Regions from separate parts of the Bradyrhizobium sp. CB2312 genome, predicted to be linked through region 2. Evidence: predicted binding sites of a transcription regulator. Region 2 holds the regulator's gene; each other region holds the start of a gene.
The links. Region 2 encodes LexA, which represses DNA repair genes until DNA is damaged. Its sites were predicted from a motif close to TGTTCNNNNTGTGTTCNG; they were not measured.
Positions count from the first base shown of each region.

Region 1: the regulator LexA is predicted to act here: its motif matches at 3,125-3,142, upstream of QA642_RS33925 (DNA repair protein).
Region 3: the regulator LexA is predicted to act here: its motif matches at 1,578-1,595, upstream of QA642_RS36855 (PA0069 family radical SAM protein).

Region 1 is NZ_CP121668.1:6,951,207-6,956,109, reverse strand. Features, by position in the region: gene QA642_RS33940 (inorganic phosphate transporter) at 1-270, opposite strand, end outside; gene QA642_RS33935 (UdgX family uracil-DNA binding protein) at 368-1,810, opposite strand; gene QA642_RS33930 (putative DNA modification/repair radical SAM protein) at 1,810-3,045, opposite strand; gene QA642_RS33925 (DNA repair protein) at 3,208-3,996, shown strand; gene QA642_RS33920 (DNA polymerase Y family protein) at 3,893-4,903, shown strand, end outside.
Region 2 is NZ_CP121668.1:4,838,711-4,843,613, reverse strand. Features, by position in the region: gene QA642_RS23790 (alpha-hydroxy acid oxidase) at 1-374, shown strand, start outside; gene QA642_RS23785 (HAD family phosphatase) at 383-1,012, shown strand; gene QA642_RS23780 (hypothetical protein) at 1,158-1,352, shown strand; gene glp (gephyrin-like molybdotransferase Glp) at 1,574-2,785, shown strand; gene lexA (transcriptional repressor LexA) at 2,962-3,663, shown strand; gene QA642_RS23765 (hypothetical protein) at 3,860-4,072, shown strand; gene QA642_RS23760 (hypothetical protein) at 4,267-4,701, shown strand; gene QA642_RS23755 (ComEC/Rec2 family competence protein) at 4,710-4,903, opposite strand, start outside.
Region 3 is NZ_CP121668.1:7,585,399-7,590,301, reverse strand. Features, by position in the region: gene QA642_RS36860 (phosphoketolase family protein) at 1-1,406, opposite strand, end outside; gene QA642_RS36855 (PA0069 family radical SAM protein) at 1,617-2,780, shown strand; gene QA642_RS36850 (VOC family protein) at 2,804-3,259, shown strand; gene QA642_RS36845 (ribonuclease HII) at 3,334-4,185, shown strand; gene QA642_RS36840 (glycosyltransferase family 39 protein) at 4,448-4,903, shown strand, end outside.

The DNA of each region.
Region 1 (4,903 bases), 2.1 Mb from region 2:
GGTATCGTGGAAGCCGTTGACGAATTCGAAGCCGAGCGCGATCAGGAGCGCGACGAACAGAAGGATGTAGGGCAGGAAGGTCGTGACCTTGGTGCCGGTCGCGTTGACGTCGACATAGATGCTGTAGGCGACGAACAGCAGGCCCGCGGCGAGGATGCCGAAGAACAGGATCATCGTGAGAGGGTTGAAGCCCTTGTCGAGGTTTGGCCGGGAAGCCGGCTGGATCGGCGTGCCATCGGCTACCGTCCCGTTAAATGCTACATCGGTCATGTTTGAACGCCCCTTAACCTATTGGAAGGGCTATTGTCCGCGAATGATTTGAAGGCTGGATGACAACCTGCGTGCTAACGTCGCTTTCCTCTTCTATTTAAGCGGCGCGGGCAGCTTTCTTCTGCAAGGCGGCGGCGATCTTCAGGTCTTCGACAAAGCGCTGATACTCCAGTACTTTCGCTTCCGGATCGGGCAGCCGCAGCAGATAGGACGGATGCACCGTCACCAGCGCCTTGCGTCCATCGGGCAGGTCTATGAGCCGGCCGCGGGTCTTTCCGATCGGAGTGATCTTGCCGAACACGCTCTGCGCGGCGGTGGCGCCCATCGCGACGATGAGATCAGGCTGGATTGCCGAAACTTCCCGCTCATACCATTGCCGGCAGGCCCGGATCTCAGGTGTGTTCGGCTTCTGATGCAGGCGGATCTTGCCGCGCGGCACGAATTTGAAGTGCTTGACCGCGTTGGTGACGTAGACCTTCTTGCGGTCGACGCCGGCTTCCTCCAGCGCGCGGTCGAGCATCTGCCCGGCGGGTCCAACGAAAGGATGGCCGGCGAGATCTTCCTTGTCGCCGGGCTGCTCGCCGACCAGCATGATGTTGGCGTTCTTCGGGCCCTCGCCGAACACGGTCTGTGTCGCGTCCTTGTAGAGATGGCAGGCGCGGCAATGCGCGGCCTCCTCGCGGAGGGCTTCGAGATCGTCGGCAGCAGGTTTGCGTTTCATCGGAGCCTCCGCCCGCTTCTGAGGCTTGTGCGGATCGGTTGCGGCATTGGCGATCATGGCGCCGGTCATGCGCTCGGCGTCCTCGATCAGGGGTTTAATGATCGAAGCCTCGGGCAGGTTCCTCCAGTATTTCTTCGGCATCTCCGTCTGCATCGCCTTCACCTTCAGCCGGGCCGGATTGAAGATGCTGGCGTAGTAGCGCCGCCAGGTTTCCTCCAGCCGGTCTTCGCCAGGTGCCTCGCTCTTGCTCACGCCCGGCGTGAACGAGAGCGCGTGGCCGTCCCAATGCGCGCAGAGGTCCGGCGTCAGGATCGACCACGGCATGTCGGCAAAGCGTTTTGCGAAAAACGGCGCGGCGAGCTCGACGATGTGATGCTCCGGCTCGAACCAGGCGACGTAATGCGCGGCGCGCTCGCGGCCGATCTCGCGGAAGCGCACGAAGGCATGCATCTTGTGCTCGTCGCGATGAACCGCTCTCGCCATCGCAATGACCTGCGCGACATCGGAGTCGGTCGCGACCTCGATGAGATCGTGATCGTCCTTCAGCCGGAACAGCAGGCGATAGAGGATCGCAAAACGCTCGCCATCGCGATGCAGGATCGCGGCCTGGGCGAGCTCGACGAATTTTGCCGGAACGTTGAAGGTGCCGTCGTTCACCTCGAGGATCGGAGACGGCGCGGGTGGCGCGAACAAATCGGCTTCGCCGCCCTGCACGGCCCAGGTGACATCGGCGGGCTCCACATGATGAAGCACGAGTGAACGCGCCGCTTTGCGCCAGCCGTCGAAATCGGTTTCGGTGTCGAGGATGATGTACTGCATCAGAAGCCAAACCCCAGTTGCGTTGCCTTCGGCTTGAACCGTTCGATCAGCCCGGCCGCATCGAGGCGGTGCGCTGAGGGGCGGTGATCGCTGAGGACGATGAACGGCAGCGCCTTGTTGCGGGGCACGTGCAGGCGCGCGAGATCGGAGAGGCGGATCGTGGTGGTGCGGCGCGTCGCGATGATGCGCTCGACCGCCTTGGTGCCGAAGCCCGGCACGCGCAGCAGCTCCTCGCGGCTGGCGCGGTTGACGTCGAGCGGGAAGCGATCGCGATGGCGCAGCGCCCAGGCGAGTTTCGGATCGATGTCGAGCGGCAGCATCGCGCTGTCGTCGACGATCTCGCCGACGTCGAATCCGTAGAACCGCATCAGCCAGTCGGCCTGGTAGAGCCGGTGCTCGCGCAGCAGCGGCGGCTGCACCAGAGGCAAGGCGCGGCTGGCGTCGGGGATCGGGCTGAAGGCGGAGTAGTAGACCCGCCGCAGCCGGTAGGAGCCGTAGAGATTGGCGCTGGTGTGGAGGATGGTGTGGTCGTTCGCGTTGTCGGCGCCGACGATCATCTGCGTGCTTTGGCCGGCCGGCGCGAAGCGCTGCGGTTTTGCTTTCGTCTTCGCGGTGCGGCTTTCCTCGGCCTCGTCGAGCTTCAGCCGCAGCCGGCCCATGGTGCGGCGGATCGCTCGGACATCTTTCTCCGGCGCGAATTGCTGCAGGCTCGTCTCCTGCGGCATCTCGATGTTGATGGAGAGACGGTCGGCATATTTGCCGGCCTCCGCGATCAACGCGTCGTCGGCCTCGGGAATGGTCTTCAGATGGATGTAGCCGCGGAAGTGATGCTCCTCGCGCAGTTTTCGCGCGACGCTCACCACTTGCTCCATGGTGTAGTCGGGACTGCGGATGATGCCGGAGGAGAGAAACAGGCCCTCGATGTAATTGCGCCGGTAGAAGTCGAGCGTCAGCTTGACCACCTCTTCGATGGTGAAGCGGGCGCGCGGCACGTTGGAGGAGGCGCGGTTGACGCAATAGAGGCAATCGTAATTGCAGGCGTTGGTCAGCAGCACCTTGAGCAGCGAGATGCAGCGTCCATCCGGCGCGTAGGAATGGCAGATGCCCATGCCTGGGGCGGTCGAGCCCATGCCCTTGCCGTCGCTGGAATCCCGCTTCTCGGTGCCGCTGGAGGCGCAGGAGGCGTCGTACTTGGCGGCATCCGCGAGAATTGCCAGTTTGCGTTGTATGTCCATGCTTGAATCTCTTTGATTCCACTCATGAATCTTTGGCGTGCCAATTCGATTGACTCTTCGGGCGCCGTTAGCTTTATATTAGAACATATCATGAACAAATGAGCCAGCCGCTGGTTCTCTTTTCGAGAGCCACCGGCAATCACCTCTGAAGGAGCGGCGAGCATGAGCAGCGCACGCATCAGCGCGCTTGCGACCTTGCGCGGCCAGATCGAGCGCATCGAGACGGCGGAGGTCGTGCATCATCACGATCGGGTCGCGCTCGGCCATGGCGAGGCCGACGCCGCGCTGAAGGGCGGGCTCGCGCGCGCGGCGATCCACGAGGTGTTTTGCGAGGGTCGGCAGGGGACGGCCGCGACGGGTTTTGTCATGGGCCTCGCAGGGCGCGTCTCGGGACAGCGGCCGCTGCTGTGGGTGCGGCAGGATTTTTCGGAGCTCGAAACAGGCGCGCTGTCGATGAGCGGGCTCGCCGAGCTTGGCCTCGATCCGCGCCGCGTCGTGATGGTGCGCGCCGCCGATGTCGAGAGCGCGCTACGCACTTCGGCCGACGCGCTCGCCTGCGATGCGCTCGGCGCTGTGGTGCTCGAGCTCTGGGGTGATGTCAGGCAGTTCGATCTCGTCGCGAGCCGCAAGCTGACGCTCGCCGCGCAATCTTCAGGCGTCACCGGGCTGATGCTGCGGATGGCGGCGCAGCCGCTGCCCTCGACCGCGGAGACGCGCTGGATGCTGCGGGCGGCGCATTCGCCGCCGGGGCCAGTATGGAGTGCCTGGGGCGCGCCGCGCTTCGATGCCGAGCTGTTGCGCAATCGTCATGGCCCGTGCGGCCGGTGGATCATGGAATGGAATTGTGATGAGTGCCAGTTCAGTGAATCGTCGACGTATTCTCAGCCTGTGGCTGCCGCGCCTGCCCATCGACCGGATCCAGCGCTTCTTCAACAGCGCCGGGCTGGGTAAGGCCAATAATGAACCGAGCATCGTCGTCATCAAGGACAACAATGCGCTGGTGATCCATGCGCTCGACGAGGCCGCCGAGCGTCTCGGCCTGTACATCGGCCAGCCGCTCGCCAATGCGCGGGCGATGTGTCCGGATCTGAAAGTGTTCGACTCCGATGTCGTGGCCGATGCCAAGACGCTCAGCGACATCGCCGACTGGTGCGACCGCTTCACGCCGCTGGTGGCGCTGGACGCGCCGCATGGGCTGTTCCTTGACATCACCGGCTGCGCGCATCTGTTCGGCGGCGAGGCCGCGCTGTTGCAGACGCTGGTCCGAGCGCTTGCGCGGCAAGGCTTTGCCGTCAGCGCGACAATTGCCGGCACCTCGGTCTGTGCGCGCACGCTGACGCGGCAGACTTCAGGCATCATCGTCGCCGACGGCGGCGAGGCGGCGGCGATCGACCGGTTTCCGGTGTCCGCGCTCGGCGCGGGCGAGGCCATCACCACCGGCCTGCGCCGTGCCGGTCTGAAGACCATCGGCGATGTCGCCTCGCGTTCGCCGAGCGAGATCACGGCGCGGTTCGGCGCCCGGTTCTCCACGCTGCTCGCGCATGCGCTGGGGCAGGGCGATGCGCCGATCAATCCGCGCAAGCCGCTGCCCGACTATATCGTCGAGAAGCGCTTTGCCGAGCCGATCGCAACCGACACCATGATCGCGATGACGCTGTCGCGGCTGGCCGATACGTTGATCGCCTCCATGGAGAAGCAGGGCAAGGGCGCACGGCGCCTCGAAGCCGCGTTCTTCCGCACCGACGGCGTGGTGCGCGCGATCATGGTCGAGACCGGGCGGCCGGTGACGCGAAGCGCGGTTGTCGACCGCCTGTTCCGCGAGCGCCTCGATGCGCTCGCCGATCCCCTCGATCCCGGC
Region 2 (4,903 bases):
GGCGCCAGCTCGATCATGGCCGTGGCGCCATGCATGTGCTCCCTGAGATCGTCGATGCCGTGAAGGGCCGCGCCAAGATCATGGTCGACGGCGGCTTCTGCCGGGGCACCGACATCGTCAAGGCGATCGCGGCGGGCGCGGACATGGTCGGCATCGGCCGGCTGCAATGCTGGGCGCTGGCGGCAGCCGGCGAGGCCGGCGTCACGCGCATGCTGGAACTGCTGGAGGACGAGGTGCTGCGCTGCCTCGGCCTGCTGGGCGCCACCTCCTTCGCCGAGGTCAACAAATCCTGCCTGCATCCGGCGACCGCGACCAATGCGCCAAGCGTGTTCAGCGCATTCCCGCTGTTCGACCACGACCCGTACCGATACTGAGGATAAGGATGCAGGTGACCTCGCTCTCTCCCGGCAGCGCCGATGCGCTTTTGTTCGATCTCGGGCGCGTGGTGCTCGACATCGATTTCTCCAAGGCGATCGATTGCTGGGCGGGGCACGCCGGCTGCAAGCCCGAAGCCATCGTCGCGCGCTATGTGCGCGACGAGGCCTACCGGCTGCACGAGGTCGGCAAGATCACCGACGAGGACTATTTCGCCTCGCTGCGCAACTCACTCGGGATCGGCATTTCCGACGCCCAGTTCCTGGAAGGCTGGAACGCGATCTTCGCCGGCGAGATGCCTGACATAGCCGAGTTGCTGCCGCGCGCGGCGAGGCAAATGCCGCTCTACGCCTTCTCCAACACCAACCGGCCGCATGTGGACTATTTCTCGAAGGAATACGCCGATCTGCTCGGCCATTTCCGCGAGGTCTACCTGTCCTCCAGCATCGGCCTGCGCAAACCCGATGCGGAAGCTTTCGACCATGTCGTCGCCGCTATCGGCGTGCCAGCCAACCGGATCGTATTTTTCGACGATCTTGCCGAGAACATCGAGGGAGCCCGCGCCCGCGGCCTGACCGCGGTGCATGTGACCTCGCCAACCGCCGTCGGGAACGCCTTGAAGGCGCTCGGGGTTTAACGTCCGGTGCCCAGGGGGCCTGGAACTAATCTGACGCAAAATGAGGAACCAAATCATTTTGTGCAATTTTGTAAAGAGTTCCCGGAACGAATACGGGCTTCCGGACTCATGAGTCCGTTGGGAATTCTACATCGGGCTTATCGTCGTGTTGGGCAAAACCTACCTCACCAAGCAGGCCTCGCTGCTGATGAAATACGCCAGAACCACCTCGGATTCTGAGCTCTCCGCCAAGCTGATCAGCAAGGCCGCCGACCTGAAATCGCAGGCCGATCCGCTGCCCGACAAGGATCAGAGTCCCAAAGCGCCGGACGTCAGTCCGGACGAGCCGCCGGGGAGTTGACCGATGCTGGCCGTGGCTCTCGTCCTTCTCATCCTCGCCATGGCCATCCTCGTACCCGTCTGTCTGGCCTTCTGGATCATGCCGCGGCGGATTTGACGTCTGTCCTTCACTGCAGAGCGGATGAATCCTCCTGCGTGAGCGCCTTTTTGCCTCAGCGCCTGCACTCGGCTAGAACTCTCGCCGCCGATTTGCCCGAACGGGCGCAGCTGGAGTTCTCACACGTGGCCCTGATGCCGGTTTCTGACGCGCTTGCCGCGGTGCTTGCCGGCGCAGAGCCGCTGCCTGAAGAAACGGTCGCGCTCGACCAAGCCTTCCACCGCGTGCTCGCCCGCGACGTCGCGGCGCGGCGCACGCAGCCGCCGCAGGCGATGTCGGCGATGGATGGCTATGCGGTGCGTGCGGCCGATGCCGCGACAATCGATTCCCAGCTCACCGTGATCGGCGAGGTCGCGGCGGGCCGGCCGTTTGCGGGATCGGTCGGCGCCGGCGAAGCCGTGCGGATCTTCACCGGCGGCGTCGTTCCCGACGGGGCCGACGCAGTCGTGATCCAGGAGGACACGGTTGCGGATGGGAGGCGCATCACGATCAAGGAAACGGCCGTGACGGGGCGACACATCCGCCCGGCCGGCGTCGATTTCCGCGCGGGCGACGTGCTGCTGCGCAAGGGTATCCGGCTGACCGAGCGCGACCTCGCGCTCGCCGCCGGCATGAATCACCCGCTTCTGCCCGTCCGCCGCCGCCCGAAAGTCGCGATTCTCGCCACCGGCGACGAGCTGGTGATGCCGGGCACCACGCCTGGCCCCGGCCAGATCGTCTATTCCAACGGTTACGCCCTGCACGCGCTCGCCCGCAGTGAGGGCGCCGATACCGTCGATCTCGGTGTTGCCGCTGATACCCTGGACGCCACCACCGCGGGCATCCGCCGCGCCCGCGAGAGCGGCGCCGACATCCTGATCACCACCGGCGGCGCCTCGGTCGGCGACCACGATCTGGTCCAGCAAGCGCTGAAGGCCGAGGGCATCGCGATGACGTTCTGGAAGATCGCGATGCGGCCCGGCAAGCCGATGATGCATGGACACCTGGCGGCGATGCGCGTGATCGGCCTGCCCGGCAACCCCGTGTCATCCTATGTGTGTGCCTTCCTGTTCATGGTGCCTCTGATTCGCGCGCTGTCGGGCCGTTCCGTGATTCACCATCGCCGCGAGCGCGCGGTGCTCGGCCGCGATGTCGGCGCCAACGACCAGCGCGAGGATTATCTGCGCGCCCGCCTGGAGACGCGCGACGACGGCACGTTGATCGCCCTTCCCGTCAATCACCAGGATTCCTCGCTGCTTGCGAATCTCGCTGCGGCACAGGCACTTCTCGTGCGCGCGCCGTTCGCGCCGAAGGCCGAAGCCGGCACACCTTGCGAGGTGCTGCGCCTGCCGGTCTGAACGCGCAGGCCACACGCGTGGCGCGAACTTTGTCGCGTTCACGGTAAATTAAGCAGTTGCGGAACATGTATCGAACATATAGTGTCCGTTCATGATTTGTTTCGAGCATGCAGCGACTTATCGCTGAATTCATCGTCTCGGAATCGAACGACATCAACCGGGGGATTTTGGTCGAGATGTTAACGCGCAAACAGTACGAGCTCCTGCGGTTCATCAGCGAGCGACTGAAGGAAAGCGGCGTGCCGCCATCCTTCGACGAGATGAAGGACGCGCTCGACCTGCGCTCGAAATCAGGCATCCATCGCCTGATCACCGCGCTCGAGGAGCGCGGCTTCATCCGCCGCCTGCCCAACCGCGCCCGCGCCATCGAGGTGATCAAGCTGCCTGAGCTGCAGGCCGCCGCCGGCAATCGTCGCGGCTTCACGCCGAGCGTCATCGAGGGCAACCTCGGCAAGGTCCGCACGACCTCCAGCCCGCCCGCGGACGAGGGCGAGCGTCCCGTCGCGGTGCCCGTGATGGGCCGTATCGCGGCCGGCACGCCGATCGAGGCGTTGCAGACCCGCAGCCACACCATTAGCGTCCCGCCCGACATGCTCGGCTCTGGCGAGCACTACGCGCTCGAAGTGCGCGGCGATTCCATGGTGGAAGCCGGCATACTCGACGGCGACATGGCGCTGATCCAGCGCAACGAGAGCGCCGACACCGGCGACATCGTGGTGGCGCTGATCGACGACGAGGAAGCGACCTTGAAGCGCTTCCGCCGCCGCGGCGCCTCGATCGCGCTCGAGCCCGCCAATGCGGCCTATGAGGTACGCATCCTGCCGCCGAACCGGGTCAAGATTCAGGGCAAGCTGATCGGGCTTTATCGGAAGTACTGATACCGGAAGTACTGAGCGCGCTGTCCGCGCGCTTCGATCGGCATCGCCGACCAGAGATCGGAGCGGATGATTGTCCGCTCGCGCTGGATAGTCTTTCTGGTTTCGCGCAGATTATCCGGCCCCTCCCCCGGCGCTACATCCTCGCCACGCCGCACGAAGCAGCACGGCTTCGGCTGCGAAGGTTCGAGGAGACCTCATGCGCAAGATCATCCTGAGCACAGTAGCCGCGGTGCTGGTCGCAGCATCAGCGTCGCAAGCCGTTGCCGCACCATCGCACCGCCATGTCCGCAAGGACGTGGCCAAGGAGACTGCAATGAGCGAGCAAGTCCGAAACGCGCGCAATGCGCTGACGCAACCGTCACAAGCGGTCTGGCCATATTCCGGCTGGTCGGCGCCGGCTGGCCGCTGACACCCCCACCGAATGCACGAAAGCAGACTTTGTTCCCAGCGGATTCGGGAAAGATAATGTGATCGCACGCTGCGGCAGCGAGCCGCAGATTTGCCTACAACCGCGCAGACGCTATTATGCTTCCACTCTGATAGAGGCCTGCGCCTCGTAAGACAGAGGCACGGGTTGCTATCTCCGCATGAGGAGCACCCACGATGTGTGACTACAGCCTGCATGCCGTCGCATCGCGCCCTGCCGAGGTCGGCGAGACGATCGTGACGACAACGTTCCGCGGCACCTCGACGCGCGGCTTTGCCTCCGCGGCCGATCCGACCGTCGCGGTCTGCCTGCTGCCGGGAACGGAGCTCGCCTTCGCCGACAACGTCCGCTACGACAATCGCTGGATCTGGACGCGCACCGTCAACTCGCGCGTCGGCAAGTTCGGCAAGATCGATCCGCACATTCCCGATCGCCATCATGACGCGATCGAATTCCCCGACGGCAAATACGTGCTGGTGACACAGCTCGTCGAAGGCCAGCAGGCAACCGTGCTGCAACTGCCCGTGACCCAGCCGCTGGGCGAGCGCGAGCACAAGCCGCAGGTCGGTGTCGACAGCCGGCCGACAACGCCGCGTCTGCCGATCGGTTGAAATAGATCCTAGTCCTCCGCCGCAAGGTCGGCCTCCGACGGTGTTGCGTCCCGGACGCGCGGAGCTCCAGACGGTGGCATGAGGGTCAGTTCGGAAACGCCCTCGCCGGCAGCAGCCGGCGACCAGGGGCGATTTGCGCCCCTCGCTTTCACCGCCAGCACCGCAAATCCCTCACCAGCTTGTGTCAGCGCCAGCGCGCCCT
Region 3 (4,903 bases), 2.7 Mb from region 2:
CAGAGATGCTCGCTCAAGACTTCCATGACGCGGCCGTCCTGCGCGAGATGCACGTCGTAAGGCTCGATCGGCTCCATCCAGACGCGTTCTGTGGCTTCGAACACCGCGTCCAGCCGGTTTGACGCGGTTTCGTCCGGGCCCATGATGCGGAAATTGCGCTCTTGCGCGTTGAGGCGGACGACGTCCCGCAAGAATTTGCCGAGCTCACGCGTCGCCTCTGCAGTGACGCCACCGGGTTGCGGCACGTCCACGGCAAAACTGCGGAAGTCCGGCAGCTTCAGCTCCTTCTTGAGCAGGCCGCCATTGGCGTACGGGTTGGCGCCCATGCGCCTGGTATCGTCGGGTGCCAGCGCCTGAAGCTCGGGGATGAGCGCGCCGTTATGGTCGAACAGCTTCTCCGGCTCGTAGCTGCGCATCCACTCTTCGAGAATCTTCAGATGCGCCGGGTTCTCGCGACAGTTCGCAACGGGCACCTGATGCGCGCGCCAAAAACCTTCGACCTTCTTGCCGTCGACCTCCTTCGGCCCGGTCCAGCCCTTCGGGCTGCGCAGCACGATCATCGGCCAGCGCGGCCGTTCAATCGTCTTGCGACCGTCGCGGGCGCGCTGCTGGATCGAGCGGATGCTGGCGAGCGCGACGTCGAGCGCGTCCGCCATGGCCTGGTGCATCAATTTGGGGTCATCGCCCTCGACGAACAGCGGCTCGTGGCCGAGCCCGCGGAAGAGATCGCGGATCTCGCTGTCGGGCATCCGCCCCAGCACGGTCGGGTTGGCGATCTTGTAGCCGTTGAGATGCAGGATCGGCAGCACCGCGCCGTCATGGGCGGGATTCAGGAACTTGTTCGAATGCCAGGACGCTGCGAGCGGGCCGGTCTCGGCCTCGCCGTCACCGACGACGCAGGCGACGATCAGATCGGGATTGTCGAAGGCCGCGCCGTAGGCGTGCACCAGCGCATAACCGAGCTCGCCGCCTTCGTGGATCGAGCCCGGCGTTTCCGGCGCCGCATGGCTCGGAATGCCGCCGGGGAAGGAGAACTGTCTGAAAAGTTTTCGCAATCCCTCCGCATCGCGCGCGATATCCGGATAGATCTCGCTGTAGCTGCCTTCGAGATAGGTGTTGGCGACCATGCCCGGGCCGCCATGCCCGGGCCCGCAGACATAGATCACGCTGAGGTCAAGCGCGCGGATGACGCGGTTGAGATGGGCGTAGATGAAGTTCAGCCCTGGCGTCGTGCCCCAATGGCCGAGCAAACGCGGCTTGATGTGCTCGGGCCGCAGGGGCTCTCGCAGCAGCGGGTTGTCCAAGAGATAGATTTGCCCGACGGAGAGGTAGTTCGCGGCGCGCCAATAGCGATCGAGCAGATCGAGGTCGCTGCTTGCGGCAGCCGATTGTTGTTGATTTGTCATGTTCATGCCGACCTTCACCCGGGGATCGTCACCAACTGTGTTCCGCGACGATCGATCCCTTGCCGGCATCAAACGGGATCGCTGCGACATGCGTGTTGCGCGAGGTCAAGGCCGCGCGCCCTAAGTTTGGGCGGCTACTGTACATGGGGTTGTTTTCGAGTTTTTTGTTTGTGTTCTTGATTTGTTCCTGTGTCGTGGTATCTTGGCTGCATGAGTCCAGCATCCTCTCATGCTCTCAAGCACCCGCCGGTCAAGGCGCCCTCCGAGCCGGCGGGTGCGGACTCTGATTTTCCCCAGCTTGGCGCCGCCATCGACCGTGCGCGCAGGCGAGGGCGGGGCGCCCAATCCAATGCCAGCGGCCGTTATGAGGCCGAGGCCCGCGTCGCCTTCGACGATGGCTGGCAGAGCCTGGAAGATCTGCCGCCGTTCAAGACCTCGGTCGCGGTCGACACCTCGCGCAAGGTGATCACCCGCAACGATTCACCCGACATCGGCTTCGACCGCTCGATCAATCCCTATCGCGGCTGCGAGCATGGCTGCGTCTATTGCTTCGCGCGGCCGACGCATGCCTATCTCGGCCTGTCGCCGGGGCTCGACTTCGAGTCGAAACTGTTCGTGAAGCCCGAGGCGCCGGCGCTGCTCGAGAAGGAACTCGCCGCGCCCGGCTACGAGCCGCGGATGATCGCGATCGGCACCAACACCGATCCCTATCAGCCGATCGAGCGCGAGCGCAAAATCATGCGCGGCATTCTCGAAGTGCTGGAGCGCACCGGCCATCCCGTCGGCATCGTCACCAAATCGGCGCTGGTGGTGCGCGACATCGACATTCTCTCGCGCATGGCGAGGCGCAACCTTGCCAAGGTCGCGATATCGGTCACCTCGCTCGATCCGAAGCTGGCGCGCACCATGGAGCCGCGGGCCTCGACGCCGCCGAAGCGGCTGGAGGCGCTGAAGCAGCTCTCGGACGCCGGCATTCCCACCACCGTGATGGTCGCGCCCGTGATCCCCGCGCTGAACGATTCCGAGATCGAGCGCATCCTCGATGCCGCCGCCCATGCCGGCGTCAAGGAGGCCTCCTATGTGCTGTTGCGGCTGCCGCTGGAGGTGCGCGATCTCTTTCGGGAATGGCTGATGGCCAACTATCCGGACCGCTATCGTCACGTCTTCACGCTGATCCGCGACATGCGCGGCGGCCGCGATTACGATGCGAAATGGGGCGAGCGGATGAAGGGGACGGGACCGATGGCCTGGACCATCGGCCGCCGTTTCGAGATCGCTTGCGACAGGCTTGGCCTCAACAAGCGGCGCTCGAAGCTGACGACGGATCACTTTGCCAAGCCGAAGCAGAACGGCGAGCAGCTCAGCCTGTTCTGATCGGGAAAGGGACGACGCGTCGCATGAGCAAAGAACTCCCTCCGCCGGTACCGCGGCTCACCGTCATCACGCTCGGCGTCAGCGACATCCGCGCCAGCATCGCCTTTTACGATGCGCTCGGCTTTGCGCGCCGTCTGAAGGCAACCGGGGAGGCGGTCGCATTCTATGATACGGGCGGTCCGGTGCTCGCGCTGTATCCCTGGGATCAGCTCGCAGCCGACGCCAAGTTAACTGACGATCCGAGGCCATCGACCTTCCGCGGCACGACGCTCGCCTGGAACTGCCGGACACGCGAGGAGGTCGATGCCGTGCTGGCCTTCGCCCTTGGCAAGGGCGCGGTTCCGCTGAAAGCGGCGCATGAGACCGATTACGGCGGCTATTCCGGCTATTTCGCCGATCCCGACGGCCATCCCTGGGAAGTGGTCGTCGCGCCCGGCATCGAGGTCGGCGAGGACCGGCGGGTGCATCTGGCGGAGTAGGACGGGTCTGAATAACGGGAATTGCGCGGGGTTCCAGGTTGCGCTCGCCGGATCGCTTGCGCACGATCCCGGCCATGATTCGGGACAAGTCCGCCAAGAAACCGGCCAAAGACGCGCCCAAGCCGAGCGCTGCTGCGAAGAAGGCCGCCCCTGCCAAGGCGAAGGCGCCTGCCGTCAAGGCCGCGCCGGTCCTCCCCGGCAAGAAAGGCATCATCGCGATCGCGCCGCCGAGCTTCCGCCGCGAGCGCGCGCTGATCAAGCGCGGCATCTGGCCGGTCGCGGGCTGCGACGAGGCCGGCCGCGGGCCGCTGGCCGGTCCCGTGGTGGCGGCCGCGGTGATTCTCGATCCCGACCGCATCCCGCGCGGCATCGACGATTCCAAGCGCCTGACCGCCGAGGAGCGCGAAAGACTGTTCGACAAGATCTGCGCCACCGCACAGGTCTCGGTCGCCGTCGCCTCGCCCTCGCGAATCGACCGCGACAACATTTTGCGCGCCTCGCTGTGGGCCTTGAAGCGCGCCGTGGTGGCGCTGCCCGAGCAGCCCCGCCACGTCTTCGTCGACGGCCGCGACCGCCTCGACACGCCTTGCGACTGCGAGGCCGTGATCGGCGGTGACGGCATCGTGCTGTCGATCGCGGCCGCCTCGATCATCGCCAAGGTGACGCGCGACCGCCTGATGTGCGCGCTGGCGCAGGACTGCCCCGGCTACGGCTTCGAGCAGCACAAGGGCTATGCCGTCCCCGAGCATCTCGACGCCCTCGATCGCCTTGGCCCCTCCATCCACCACCGCAGCTTCTTCGCCCCCGTCGCGGCGGCCCGTGCCAAGCACATGCCCTGGACCGTCGAGCCGGTGCAGGATTTGTTCACGGTCACTGAAGTGCAGGTGGAGACCAGCCTGGAAATTGACACGTCGGCAAATCTCTAATGGTTTTATCCCGGTGCTTCCGCATCGTCATGGCCGGGCTTGACCCGGCCATCCACGTCTTTCCTGCGGCACGGAGAACGTGGATGCCCGGGACAGGCCCGGGCATGACGACCTGTTGCTGGTACGCCTCCACACCTTACTCTCCGTAAGAACGGGGAGAGGGAGCAGACCGTCGTTGCCACAGCGCGCTGCGCCCACTATCAAAACAGGTGTGAGCGAATAGGGCCGGCTGGACGGGTTGGCTGCATCTTTCGGACGTTGCATGCGGTTTACCTCCCTGGTCATCGAGCTCATTCGCGCCCGGCCGCGGCTGATCGTGTGGATCGCCGTGCTGCTCCAGGCTTTGATGTGGTTGTTCGTGGCGCTGGCGTTCTACCGCAGCCCGCCGGGGAGCCTCGCGACGCTGCTGGCGTTCGGCCGCGAATATCAGGTCGGTACGGATCTGGGGCCGCCGCTGCCGATCTGGCTCGCCGATATCGCCTATCGCGCCGCCGGCGGCCACGTGTTCGGCGTCTATGTGCTGGCCCAGCTCTGCGAGATCGCGACCTTCATCGCGCTCTATCATCTCTCCCGCGCCGTGGTCGGCTCGCAGCAGGCGGTGCTCGCCGTGCTCCTGACCATGACGGTGCTGGCCTTCTCTTCGCCCGCGCTCGATTTCGGCCCGCTGGTGCTGGCGCGGCCGCTCTGGGCGCTGCTGCTGCTGCATTCCTGGCAGATC